One region of the Streptomyces sp. NPDC047079 genome, then DNA from elsewhere that is predicted to be linked to it. Evidence: riboswitches for the same ligand, from Rfam matches in the RefSeq annotation. Region 1 holds a riboswitch; each other region holds the start of a gene.
The links. Region 1 has a riboswitch for thiamine pyrophosphate ahead of thiC (phosphomethylpyrimidine synthase ThiC). Riboswitches for the same ligand answer to the same signal wherever they lie in the genome.
Positions count from the first base shown of each region.

Region 2: linked by a shared signal. The riboswitch ahead of thiO (glycine oxidase ThiO) and the one ahead of thiC (phosphomethylpyrimidine synthase ThiC) in region 1 are both predicted to bind thiamine pyrophosphate.
Region 3: linked by a shared signal. The riboswitch ahead of ABZ823_RS20280 (cytosine permease) and the one ahead of thiC (phosphomethylpyrimidine synthase ThiC) in region 1 are both predicted to bind thiamine pyrophosphate.

Region 1 covers NZ_JBEYUZ010000003.1:109,851-113,652, reverse strand. Annotated here, with positions in the region: gene ABZ823_RS05345 (helix-turn-helix domain-containing protein) at 1-482, shown strand, start outside; gene ABZ823_RS05340 (SsgA family sporulation/cell division regulator) at 583-1,020, shown strand; partial or broken gene ABZ823_RS05335 (YibE/F family protein) at 1,221-1,448, opposite strand; TPP riboswitch at 1,509-1,664, shown strand; gene thiC (phosphomethylpyrimidine synthase ThiC) at 1,657-3,459, shown strand; gene ABZ823_RS05325 (hypothetical protein) at 3,674-3,802, opposite strand, start outside.
Region 2 covers NZ_JBEYUZ010000006.1:202,659-206,460, reverse strand. Annotated here, with positions in the region: gene ABZ823_RS11830 (Rv2175c family DNA-binding protein) at 1-73, opposite strand, end outside; gene ABZ823_RS11825 (FAD-dependent oxidoreductase) at 261-1,487, opposite strand; TPP riboswitch at 1,709-1,820, shown strand; gene thiO (glycine oxidase ThiO) at 1,819-2,985, shown strand; gene thiS (sulfur carrier protein ThiS) at 2,982-3,182, shown strand; gene ABZ823_RS11810 (thiazole synthase) at 3,187-3,802, shown strand, end outside.
Region 3 covers NZ_JBEYUZ010000015.1:39,906-43,707, forward strand. Annotated here, with positions in the region: gene thiD (bifunctional hydroxymethylpyrimidine kinase/phosphomethylpyrimidine kinase) at 1-657, opposite strand, end outside; gene ABZ823_RS20280 (cytosine permease) at 654-2,120, opposite strand; TPP riboswitch at 2,112-2,205, opposite strand; gene ABZ823_RS20285 (endonuclease) at 2,320-2,976, opposite strand; gene ABZ823_RS20290 (DUF3140 domain-containing protein) at 2,984-3,322, opposite strand; gene ABZ823_RS20295 (DNA starvation/stationary phase protection protein) at 3,374-3,802, opposite strand, start outside.

The sequences.
Region 1 (3,802 bases):
AATGGCGTGATTCGATCGGTGTCCCGGTCTACTACGCGGTCTACCGCGAGGGTGAGATCGAGGTCCTCGGTGTTGCCGCCGGCCCGGACGGTCCGGCGGTCGGAGAGTGGGCCGACTTCCGGGAGACCGGGCACGCGCACGCGCTCGGTCAGTGCCTGCTGTCACAGCTCGACGAAGAGGCCCGGCACGACCATCTCGATCGCTATCCGGTGCACCCCCTCACTCCGTACACGGTGCGTGACAACCGCAGCCTGGAGCGCCGTCTGGAGCGCCTGGGGCCGATGGAGGCCGTCGTCGAGTGCCAGGAGTACGCGCTCGGGGCGGCCTGCGCCGCGATCCCCCTCACCGCGGGTACGACGGCCGCGGCGGTGGCCATCTCCCTGCCGTCCCACCAGGCCGACCGGTTGCTGCCGGCGGCCCGTCAGCTGCAGGCGGAGACCGGCAGACTGCTAGGGACACTCGCCTTCTCTATCAGCATCTGAAAACTCACTCCTTGTGATCTGCCATACACGTTCAGCAAACTTCCTGCAGGTGTCAGGGTGATCATTCCTGGCCAGTCGACGGCTACTGACGGGGTAGACGATGCGCAAGTCGGTGCAGGCAGAGGTCATGATGAGCTTTCTCGTGTCCGAGGAGCTCTCCTTCCGCATTCCGGTGGAGCTGTGTTACGAGACCTGTGATCCCTATGCGGTGCGTCTGACCTTCCATCTGCCCGGCGACGCACCCGTGACCTGGGCTTTCGGTCGTGAGCTGCTGGTGGACGGGGTGGGTCGGCCGTGCGGCGACGGCGATGTGCACATCGCGCCCGCCGAGCCGGACACCTTCGGTGATGTGCTGATCCGGCTCCAGGTGGGCGGCGACCGCGCGCTGTTCCGGTCGGGTGCGGTGCCCCTGGTGGCGTTTCTCGACCGCACCGACAAGCTGGTGCCGCTCGGGCAGGAGGGATCTCTCGCCGACTTCGACGCGCATCTGGACGAGGCGCTGGACCGGATCCTGGCGGAGGAGCAGAGCGCGGGCTGAGACCGCGCGCGGCGCCGTAACGGTTCCTCGGGCCGTAACGGTTCCTCGCGCCGTAAACCGTCCCTTCAAGGCGGTACGGGCGCGCGGATATGCCGTAACGGTTCTGCGGGGGCGTCTTTCGGCCTGGGCCTCTTTCGGTCCCGGTGTGGGAAGTCTCTGCGCTTGCGGCGGCGCCCTCGACCCCTGCGGGCGGGGGCCGACTGCCGTGACTGGTCCGGCTGGACGATCTCCGTGAACGTACCGCCCTTGTCCTTGCCGGTGTCGATGTGGACCGGCGCCTTCTTGCAGGTGCCGGTCGGCTTCTGTGGGGCCGACGGGTCCCTGGCGATGGAGGTGCAGCCGGGCGTGGTCCCAGCCGAGGCGTTCACGGATGCGCAGTCCACCGCCACGACCGTGGTCACCGTGGCCGGTTGGGTCTCCCGGTCGAAGCAAGGAACGCGTGAGGCCCACTGTTCAGCTTGCCCAACAAGACGCTAGCGTGAAGGCACCTTTGCACACGCGGGAGCTCGGAGCACCGGGCTGAGAGGGCGCTGACTCCGCAGACGCGATGTTTCACGTGGAACATCGGCGGGCGGGAACTGCTGCGTCGACCGCTGAACCTGTTACCGGGTAATGCCGGCGTAGGGAGTAGGTCTCATGACCATCAAGGACGTACGCACGCCTGCCTCCGTCCAGGGTGACGAGCCCCAGGAGGCCGGGAAGTCCATCGGCTGGCACAAGGCGTACATCGAGGGCTCTCGCCCCGACCTGCGGGTGCCGGTCCGTCAGGTGCACCTCACCAACGGGCGGTCGGTCACCCTGTACGACACCTCCGGTCCGTACACCGATCCAGTCGCCGAGACGGACGTCCGCAGGGGCCTTGCGCCGCTGCGGGAGAACTGGATCACCGCTCGCGGCGACACCGAGGAGTACGCGGGCCGTCCCGTCCGTCCCGAGGACGATGGGATCAAGCACACCTCGCCGCGTGGCGGCCTGCGCAACCTCGACGCGGTGTTTCCGGGACGCCCGCGCCAGCCGCGCCGTGGCCGCGACGGCAACGCGGTGACGCAGCTCGCGTACGCGCGCCGCGGGGAGATCACGCCGGAGATGGAGTTCGTGGCTCTCCGGGAGAACGTCTCTCCCGAGATCGTCCGCGAGGAGATCGCGGCGGGTCGCGCGGTGCTGCCGGTGAACGTCAACCACCCGGAGATCGAGCCGATGATCATCGGCAAGCGCTTCCTGGTCAAGGTCAACGCCAACATCGGCAACTCCGCGGTGACCTCCTCGATCGAGGAGGAGGTCGAGAAGATGACCTGGGCGACCCGCTGGGGTGCCGACACGGTCATGGACCTGTCCACCGGCCGCAATATCCACACCACCCGTGAATGGGTACTGCGCAACTCCCCTGTGCCGATCGGCACGGTGCCGCTCTACCAGGCGCTCGAGAAGGTCGACGGCAGGGCCGAGGAGCTGACCTGGGAGATCTACAAGGACACGGTCATCGAACAGGCCGAACAGGGCGTGGACTACATGACGGTCCATGCGGGGGTGCGCCTGGCGTATGTACCGCTGACGGCGAACCGCAAGACCGGCATCGTCTCCCGCGGCGGCTCGATCATGGCCGCGTGGTGCCTCGCACACCACAAGGAGTCGTTCCTCTACGAGAACTTCGAGGAGCTCTGCGAGATTCTCGCGGCCTACGACGTCACCTACTCGCTGGGCGACGGCCTGCGGCCCGGTTCGATCGCGGACGCCAACGACGAGGCGCAGTTCGCGGAACTGCGCACGCTCGGGGAACTCGGCCGTATCGCCAGGCGTTTCCACGTACAGACCATGATCGAGGGCCCGGGACACGTCCCGATGCACAAGATCAAGGAGAACATCGACCTGCAACAGGAGATCTGCGATGAAGCGCCGTTCTATACGCTGGGTCCGCTGACCACGGACATCGCGCCGGCGTACGACCACATCACCTCCGGTATCGGCGCCGCGATGATCGCCTGGTGGGGCACGGCCATGCTCTGCTATGTCACCCCCAAGGAGCACCTGGGCCTGCCCAACCGTGATGACGTCAAGACCGGCGTCATCACCTACAAGATCGCCGCCCACGCGGCCGATCTGGCCAAGGGGCACGCGGGTGCGCAGGAGTGGGACGACGCGCTGTCCGACGCGCGTTTCGAGTTCCGCTGGGAGGACCAGTTCAACCTGGCCCTCGACCCCGACACGGCCCGTGACTTCCACGACGAGACCCTCCCCGCCGAGCCTGCCAAGACCGCCCACTTCTGCTCGATGTGCGGTCCGAAGTTCTGCTCCATGAAGATCAGCCAGAGCATCACCGAGCGGTTCGGCGGTGAGGCGGCCGAGGGCGCGACGCAGCACGAGATCGCCGAGGGGATGCTCCAGAAGTCGAAGGAGTTCGCGGCGAGCGGGAACCGGGTGTATCTGCCGATCGCGGAGTGATCCGCCGTCGCGCAGTGCCGGTCCAGGGCGCGCGCTGAAGTCCCGGCCCGCGCTCCTTCGGAAGGGCGGGCCGGCTTCGGTGGATGTCGCGGTTCGGGACCGGCTCCGGGCGAGGGCCCGGAGGTGGGGCCGGCTCCGGGTGACGGTCCGGCGGCCGGTCGGCCCGGTCCGCCGACGGTTTCACCTCGGCCGGCGGGATGTCGGCCGAGATCCGTCACTCCGGCTGGTGTTCCGGGCCCCCGAAGTCCGGACTGGTGAAGTCCGGGCTGCTGAAGCTGGGGCGCGGACCCGCGGTGGGGCCGCTGTCCGGGCTGCTGAAGCCCGGGCGGTCGTAGCCGAGGTG
Region 2 (3,802 bases), on a different contig from region 1:
GTGCTTCGGCGATGTCGGGGACGGTGAGCCAGGCGGGGACGAGAGCATCGATCTTTGCGTCAATCTCGGTCACGGGATCAAGCGTGCCATCCCGGACTGACAGTCGGAAGCGGGGCGCCTCCGGCGGAGTGCCCGGTTGCCTCCGGCGGTGGACACGCAGGGCCCCGGCCTGCCCGCGAACGGAGCACGCCAAGGGGCCGGACGGAGCATGCCGAGGGCCGGACGGAGCATGCCAAGGGGCGGCACGGACGGCCCGGCCCTCAGGCCGTCGCCTCCTTCAGCGGGCGTGACGGATCCGCCAGCAGGTCGGGGTCCATCGGGGTGCCCGACTCGATCAGGCGACGGCCCTGCGCCAGGTCCCGGGGGCGGCCCACCGCCAGCAGGCCCACCAGACGGCCCGAGCGCAGCCAGCACACCGCCCAGGCGGGGCTCTCCGGGTCCCCGCGCCACACCGTCGTGTCGGCGGACGCGTGGTGGCCCACGTACTGGACGAACCGGCCGAACTGCTCCGACCAGAAGTACGGCACGGGGTCGTACGCCATCGGCGTCTCCCCGATGATGTTCGCGGCGACCGTGCGCGGGCCCTGGAGGGCGTTGTCCCAGTGGTGGACCAGCAGGCGCTGCTCGTACCGCCCCGAAGGGAAGGACGCGCAGTCCCCGACCGCGTACACGTCCGGCAACGACGTGCGCAGATGCTCGTCGGCCAGCACCTCCCCGTGCACGCCCAGCTCGATGCCCGAGCCGGCGAGCCACGCGGTGGCCGGGCGCGCTCCGATGCCCACGACCACCGCGCCCGCGGGCACCCGGGACCCGTCGTCGAGCACCACGGCCCCCGGCTCGACGCGGTCCACACGCGCGTGCGTGCGCAGTTCGGCCCCGCTGTCCGCGTACCAGGCCGCCATCGGTGCGGCCACCTCGGCGGGCAGCGCTCCCGCCAGCGGCCGGTCCGCGGCCTCCACCACGGTCACCGCGCAGCCCGCCTCGCGCGCCGCGGTGGCGAACTCGGCACCGATCCATCCCGCGCCCACGACCACGATGTCGTGCTGCTGGGCGAGGACCGGCCGCAGCCGCTCGGCATCGTCCAGCGTGCGCAGCAGATGCACCCCGGGGACGCCCTCCGCGCCCGGCAGCTGGATGGGTTCGGCGCCGGTCGCGAGGACGAGCACGTCGTAGGGGACGGGGCCCTCGGCGGTGTCCAGCTCGTGGTCGCCTGGGCGCAGGCCGACCACCTCGCGGCCCAGCCGCAGCTCGATGCCCAGGGCCTCGAAGTCGACGTCGAATGCGGAGCCCTCGGCCTTGCCGAGCAGTACGGCCTTGGACAGCGGCGGCCTGTCGTAGGGCTGGTGCGGCTCCGCCCCGATCAGCGTCACCGTGCCGGTGAAGCCCTGCTCACGCAGGGCGACCGCGGTCTGCACCCCGGCCATGCCCGCTCCCACGACGACGACGCGCCGTGCCGAACCGCCCCGTGCCTGCGTCTGCTCGCTCACCTGATCACCATAGTCAACTGACAATGTGTCAGTCAGGGGGCATGCTGAGTGACCTGCTGCACAGCACCCGTCCCGCTGCCTGGCACGACCCCGTCCGACCGCGCGTGTACCGGGAACCGGGGGGCGGTCCCTCTTCGCCTACCCGCCGCACGGTCGCACAACCTCGCCCCCATGAGGCTCCCTTACCGGCGCGGACGGGCACGGACTAGGGTGGCCCCCGTACAAGCACTCGCGGGAGCCCGGACGCACCGGGCTGAGAGGGAGGCTGGCGGCCTCCGACCGTACGAACCTGATCCGGGTCATACCGGCGAAGGGAGGGGGCTGGACGCCCATGTCGCCCATACGTACCTCAGACGTCCTCGTCGTCGGGGGCGGGATCATCGGACTGGTCACGGCCTGGCGCGCCGCGCAGCGCGGACTCGCCACCACCGTGGTGGATCCCTCCCCAGGCGGGGGAGCCGCCCAGGTGGCCGCCGGGATGCTCGCCGCCGTCACCGAACTGCACTACGGCGAGCAGACGCTGCTCGCGCTCAACCTGGAGTCCGCCCGCCGCTACCCGGACTTCGCCGCCGAGCTGACCGAGGCCACCGGCCGGGACCTCGGCTACCGCCGGTGCGGCACGCTCGCCGTCGCACTGGACACCGACGACCGCGCCAACCTGCGCGACCTGCACGCCCTGCAACAGCGCTCCGGCCTGGCGTCGGAGTGGCTGAGCGGGCGCGAGTGCCGGCGCCTGGAACCGATGCTCGCGCCGGGTGTGCGCGGCGGGCTCAAGGTCGACGGCGATCACCAGATCGACCCACGGCGGCTCGTCGCGGCGCTGGTCACGGCCTGCGAACGGGCCGGAGTCGTCTTCCACCGGGAGTGGGCCGAGCGGCTGACGGTGCTGAGGGAGCGGGCCGCCGGCATCAGGACCGCCGACGGCACCGACCTCGCCGCGGGGCAGATCGTGCTCGCCGCGGGGAGTCTCAGCGGGCGGCTCGCGGGGGTCCCGGACCAGGTCCTGCCCCCCGTGCGCCCGGTGAAGGGGCAGGTGCTGCGGCTGACCGTGCCGAAGCGGTACGCACCGTTCCTGAGCCGCACCGTGCGCGCCGTCGTCCGCGGCGGCCACCTCTACCTGGTGCCGCGCGAGAACGGCGAGCTGGTGGTGGGCGCGACCAGCGAGGAGCTCGGCTGGGACACGACGGTCACCGCGGGCGGGGTCTACGAGCTGCTGCGCGACGCGCACGAACTGGTCCCCGGGATCACCGAGCTGCCGCTGACCGAGACCCGGGCCGGACTGCGCCCGGGCTCCCCGGACAACGCGCCACTGCTCGGCCCGACGGAACTGGACGGCCTGCTGCTGGCCACGGGGCACTACCGCAACGGCGTCCTGCTCACCCCGGTCACCGGTGACGTCATGGCCCGTGTCCTGGCCACGGGCGAGCTGCCCGCCGAGGCCCGCCCCTTCACCCCCCGGCGGTTCGCCGCCGCCGCGCTCACGGAGCAGCCCGCATGAACATCTCGGTCAACGGGGAGTCCCGCCAGTTCGCTCCCGGCTCCGCGCTCGACGCCGTCGTACGGGCCCTCACCGCGGCCCCCTCCGGCGTGGCCGCCGCTCTCAACGAAACCGTCGTCCCGCGCGCGCAGTGGCCGTCGACGCCCCTGTCCGAGGGGGATCGCGTCGAGGTCCTCACCGCAGTCCAAGGAGGCTGATCCCATGGCCGACGATCCCTTCGTCCTCGGTGGTACGACGTTCTCGTCCCGGTTGATCATGGGGACCGGCGGTGCGCCGAGCCTCGATGTGATGGAGCGCGCGCTGGTGGCGTCCGGCACGCAGCTGACGACGGTCGCGATGCGGCGCGTCGACGCCTCGGTGCACGGCTCGGTGCTGTCCGTGCTCGACCGGCTCGGGATCCGGGTGCTGCCCAACACGGCGGGCTGCTTCACCGCGGGCGAGGCGGTCCTCACCGCCCGTCTCGCCCGCGAGGCGCTGGGCACGGATCTGGTGAAGCTGGAGGTCATCGCCGACGAGCGGACCCTGCTGCCCGACCCGATCGAGCTGCTGGACGCGGCCGAGACGCTGGTCGACGACGGTTTCACGGTGCTGCCGTACACGAACGACGACCCCGTCCTCGCCCGGAAGCTCGAGGACGTCGGCTGCGCCGCGATCATGCCGCTGGGCTCGCCGATCGGATCCGGGCTCGGCATCCGCAACCCACACAACTTCCAGCTGATCGTGGAGCACGCACGCGTGCCGGTGATCCTGGACGCGGGCGCGGGCACGGCCTCGGACGTGGCCCTGGCGATGGAGCTGGGGTGCGCGGGTGTGATGC
Region 3 (3,802 bases), on a different contig from region 1:
GACCGCGACGGCCGAGGCGAGGGTGCAGCCCGTGCCGTGGGTGTGCCGGTTGTCGTGGCGCGCGGCGCGCAGCCAGTGCTCCTCGTGGCCGTCCGTCAGCAGGTCCACGGCCGCCCCGGGCAGATGCCCGCCCTTCACGAGGACCCACCGGGGCCCGTACGACAGCAGCCGTGCGGCCGCGCGGCGCATGCCCGGCTCGTCGGTCACTTCCAGACCCGTCAGCTCCGCGACCTCGTCGAGATTGGGCGTGGTGACCGTGGCGAGCGGCAGCAGCCGAGTGCGCACGGCGTCCAGCGCGTCGTCGGCGAGCAGCCGGTCCCCGTGCTTGGAGACGCTCACCGGGTCCACGACGACCGGGGCCGCCCCGTCCGCGAGCAGGTCGGCCACCGCCGTGACCAGGGCGGGCGAAGCGAGCATCCCCGTCTTGACGGCCTGTACACCGATGTCGTCGACGACGCTGCGGTACTGGGCGCGCACCGCCTCCACGGGCAGCTCCCAGGCGCCCTGCACCCCGACGGAGTTCTGCGCCGTGACCGCGGTGACCACGCTCATCCCGTGGGCGCCGAGCGCCAGCATGGTCTTCAGGTCGGCCTGGATGCCCGCACCACCGCCGGAGTCGGATCCGGCGATGGTCAGCACACGGGGCGGCGCGGTCATGCGCGACCCTCCTCTCGGGTCTCTCCGCTCCCTTGGGCCCGTCCGGTCCCTTGCGGCACTTCGGTCTTCCGGTTCCTTCCGGCTTCTCGGGCACGCAGCGGCGCGTACACCGCGAGTGCCACCGTGAACGCCACGTAGTACGAGACGTCGGCGCCGTGCAGCGCGCGGGCGACCGGGCCCACGTACAGGCCGGTGTCCATGAACGGCACCGCGGCCGCGAAGGCGACGACGAACGCCAGCAGTGGGGGCCACGCCGGCCGCGGCCGGGCCGTCTCGGCGGTGAGATCGATATGGGTGCCGCGCCGGGCCAGCCAGTCGACGACCACGATCGCCACGAACCCGGGGATCCAGTAGCTCACGAACAGCAGGACGTTCTGGAAACGGGCCGTGGTGTCGGCCGCGTGCATCCACAGCACCAGCGGGAAGCCGAGCACCACGGCAAGCGCGGCCGCCACCGGACGCGGCACGCGCACGCCCACGGTCTGGAGCGCCAGGGAGCCGCTGTAGTCGTTCATCGCGTTGCTGCACAGTGCCGCCAGCGCCACGGCCAGCAGCCCGAAGGCACCCGCCGTGCCCCCGCCCAGCAGCGCCTCGACCCCCGCCGCCGTCTGATCGGTGAGCGCGGAGGCGCCCCACAGCCCGAGGACCTGCACGGCCACGAAGGACACCACGAGCCCGAGCAGCGTGCACCAGAACATCCGGGAGCGGGAGGTGGCACGCGGCAGATAGCGGCTGAAGTCACTGGCGTACGGGGCCCACGACAGGGCCAGGCTGAGCGCGATGGTGCTGGTCAGCACGAACGCGCCCGCGCGGTCGGCGCCGTGCGCGCTGCCCGTCGCGGCCGGATGCACGCTGCCGGACATGCGCAGGGTGATCAGCGCGAAGGCGGCCGCGAGGACGAAGGTCATGACGATCTGGAGACGGTGGATCGCCTCGTAGCCGAGGACCCCCAGGGCTCCCTGCGCGAGCATCACGACAAGGACACCGAGCCAGAACGGCCAGCCGCACAGCCGGGCCAGCGCGTCCCCGCCGAACAGCCCGATCAGCGCGTCCCAGGCGACCGACGACAGCCACTGAAGCACCCCGGGCAGTGCCACCGCGCGCCCGAACGCGAGTCGGGCGAGCGGGAGCTGACCGGCGCCCGTGCGGCTGCCCCAGGTGCTCAGATACGCGGTCGGCACCGCCCCGAGCACCGTGCCGAGGACGACCGCGGCGAGCGCGGTGGTGAAGTCGAGGCCGAGCGCGATGCCGATGGTGCCGGTGAACACGCCGGTCATGGTCAGATTGGGCGCGAACCAGACCGTGAACAGGCGGCCCGCGCCTCCGTAGCGATGCTCCTCGGGGACCGGCTCGATGCCGTGCCCCTCGATGCGGAGATCGCCGGGAGCGGTGGGCATCCGTCCGTCGAAGACGGCTTGCCGGCTGTCGGCGGACAGCCCGCCGGAAACATGCGCCCAAGGCATGGAAGACATCCCTCCGCCAGTACGAACTGGTTCAGGTTCGACGGGTGTGATCTCAGCCCTCGGCGGGGCACCCCGTGTCCGGTACGGCGGCAAGACTAACCCGAGCCCTGGGATGTGCCATACGGAAGGGCTGCTGCCGGATCCGGCAGCAGCCCTGCTCCTGTGGCCGCGCGGTGTCAGCGCTCAGCGCCCGGCGGCCCTACGCCGCGTGCTCCAGGACTCCCTGCGCCACCTTCTTGTCCAGGGCCGCCCGCACCAACGCGGCGGACAGCACCGCAGGTTCGCTGTCCCCGGCGAGCCTCACCAGCTTCCCCGGGTCCTTGGGCAGCCCGAGCCGCTCCGCTCCGGACAGGGCCTTGGCGTCCAGGTAAGGGGCCACCTCCGGCCACACCCGCTGCACCTCCCGCAGGAAGATGTCGGCACCGGCCGGCCCGATCCCCGGTATCTCCTGAAGCAACCCGCGCAGCGTCGGAACGTCTCCGTGCGCCTCCTTCCGCAGCCGCCGCAGATCGCCTCCCCAACGCTCCATCAGCAGCTCGGCGCCGTCGCCGAGCTGGGTCGCCGTGCGCTCGTCGTAGCGCCGGTAGCCGCCCCGCCCCAGCGCGTCCACGCGCTCCTGCCAGTCGGCCCCGGCCATGCGCCGCGGATCCCGCAGACCCGCCTCCTGAAGCGCCCGCACCGTTTCGAGGGCGATCGAGGTGCGGATGCGGGCACTGAGCAGCAGGGCCATCAGCAGCAGCCGGTACAGCGGCTGCGGGGCGTCCTTGAGCGGGATGCCCGCCTCCTCCGCGTAGGTGCGACCGTGCTCGTGGACGAGTTCCCCGACGACACGGTCCGCCCTCTCGCTGCGGGACACGGCGGCCTCACTTCCCCGCTTTGAGCGGGTCGTGGCCGATCGACATCAACCGGTGGCGCCGGTCGTCGTCCTCGGCCTCCGGCTCGTTGTAGAGGTCCTGCTGGGCGGTCACGGTCTCCACGACCTGACGCATCACCCGGATGTCGTCGTCGGTCAGATCCATGCGCCGCTTCTGCAGTATCGCGAGGACGTGCCGCCCGGTCGGCGGACCCGCCTGCTCGGGCAGCGGCTCGGTGTCCTCGTCGGCGTCCCGGACCCGCAGCCAGGCCGCGAGTTCCTGGGAGGTCATGTTGACCACGCTGTGGAACTCGTCCCACAGCGCGTCCATCTCCAGGGCGTCGGTCATCGCGTACTCCTTTTCGCCCTCGGTGGCCCGGCAGGCCCTGCCCTTGGGGATTCAGTCCTCCCGCGGCCAGTTCTCGGCCTCGAACATCCAGCGCTGCTTCTCCAGCTCCGCGGTGAGTCCGATCAGCAGGTCCTGGGTGACCGGATCGGCCTTCTCCGTGGCGTCGATCCGAGCGCGCAGCCTTCCGATCGCCGCCTCCAGCGACTCCACCATCAGCCGCACGACGTCCGTGTCGCGCAGCCAGCCCTCCTTCGTACCCGGCAGCCCGAAGGTGGACGCGATGGTCTCCGGCCGCCCGTCCGGCGCGACGCCGAGCGCGGCGGCACGCTCGGCCACCGTGTCGGCGTACGAGCGTGCTGTGGCCACCACTTCGTCCAGCTGGAGGTGGATCGACCGGAACCTCGGTCCGACGATGTTCCAGTGGGCCTGCTTGCCGACGAGTGACAGCCCGAGCAGATCCACCAGGGTCTCTTGCAGGGC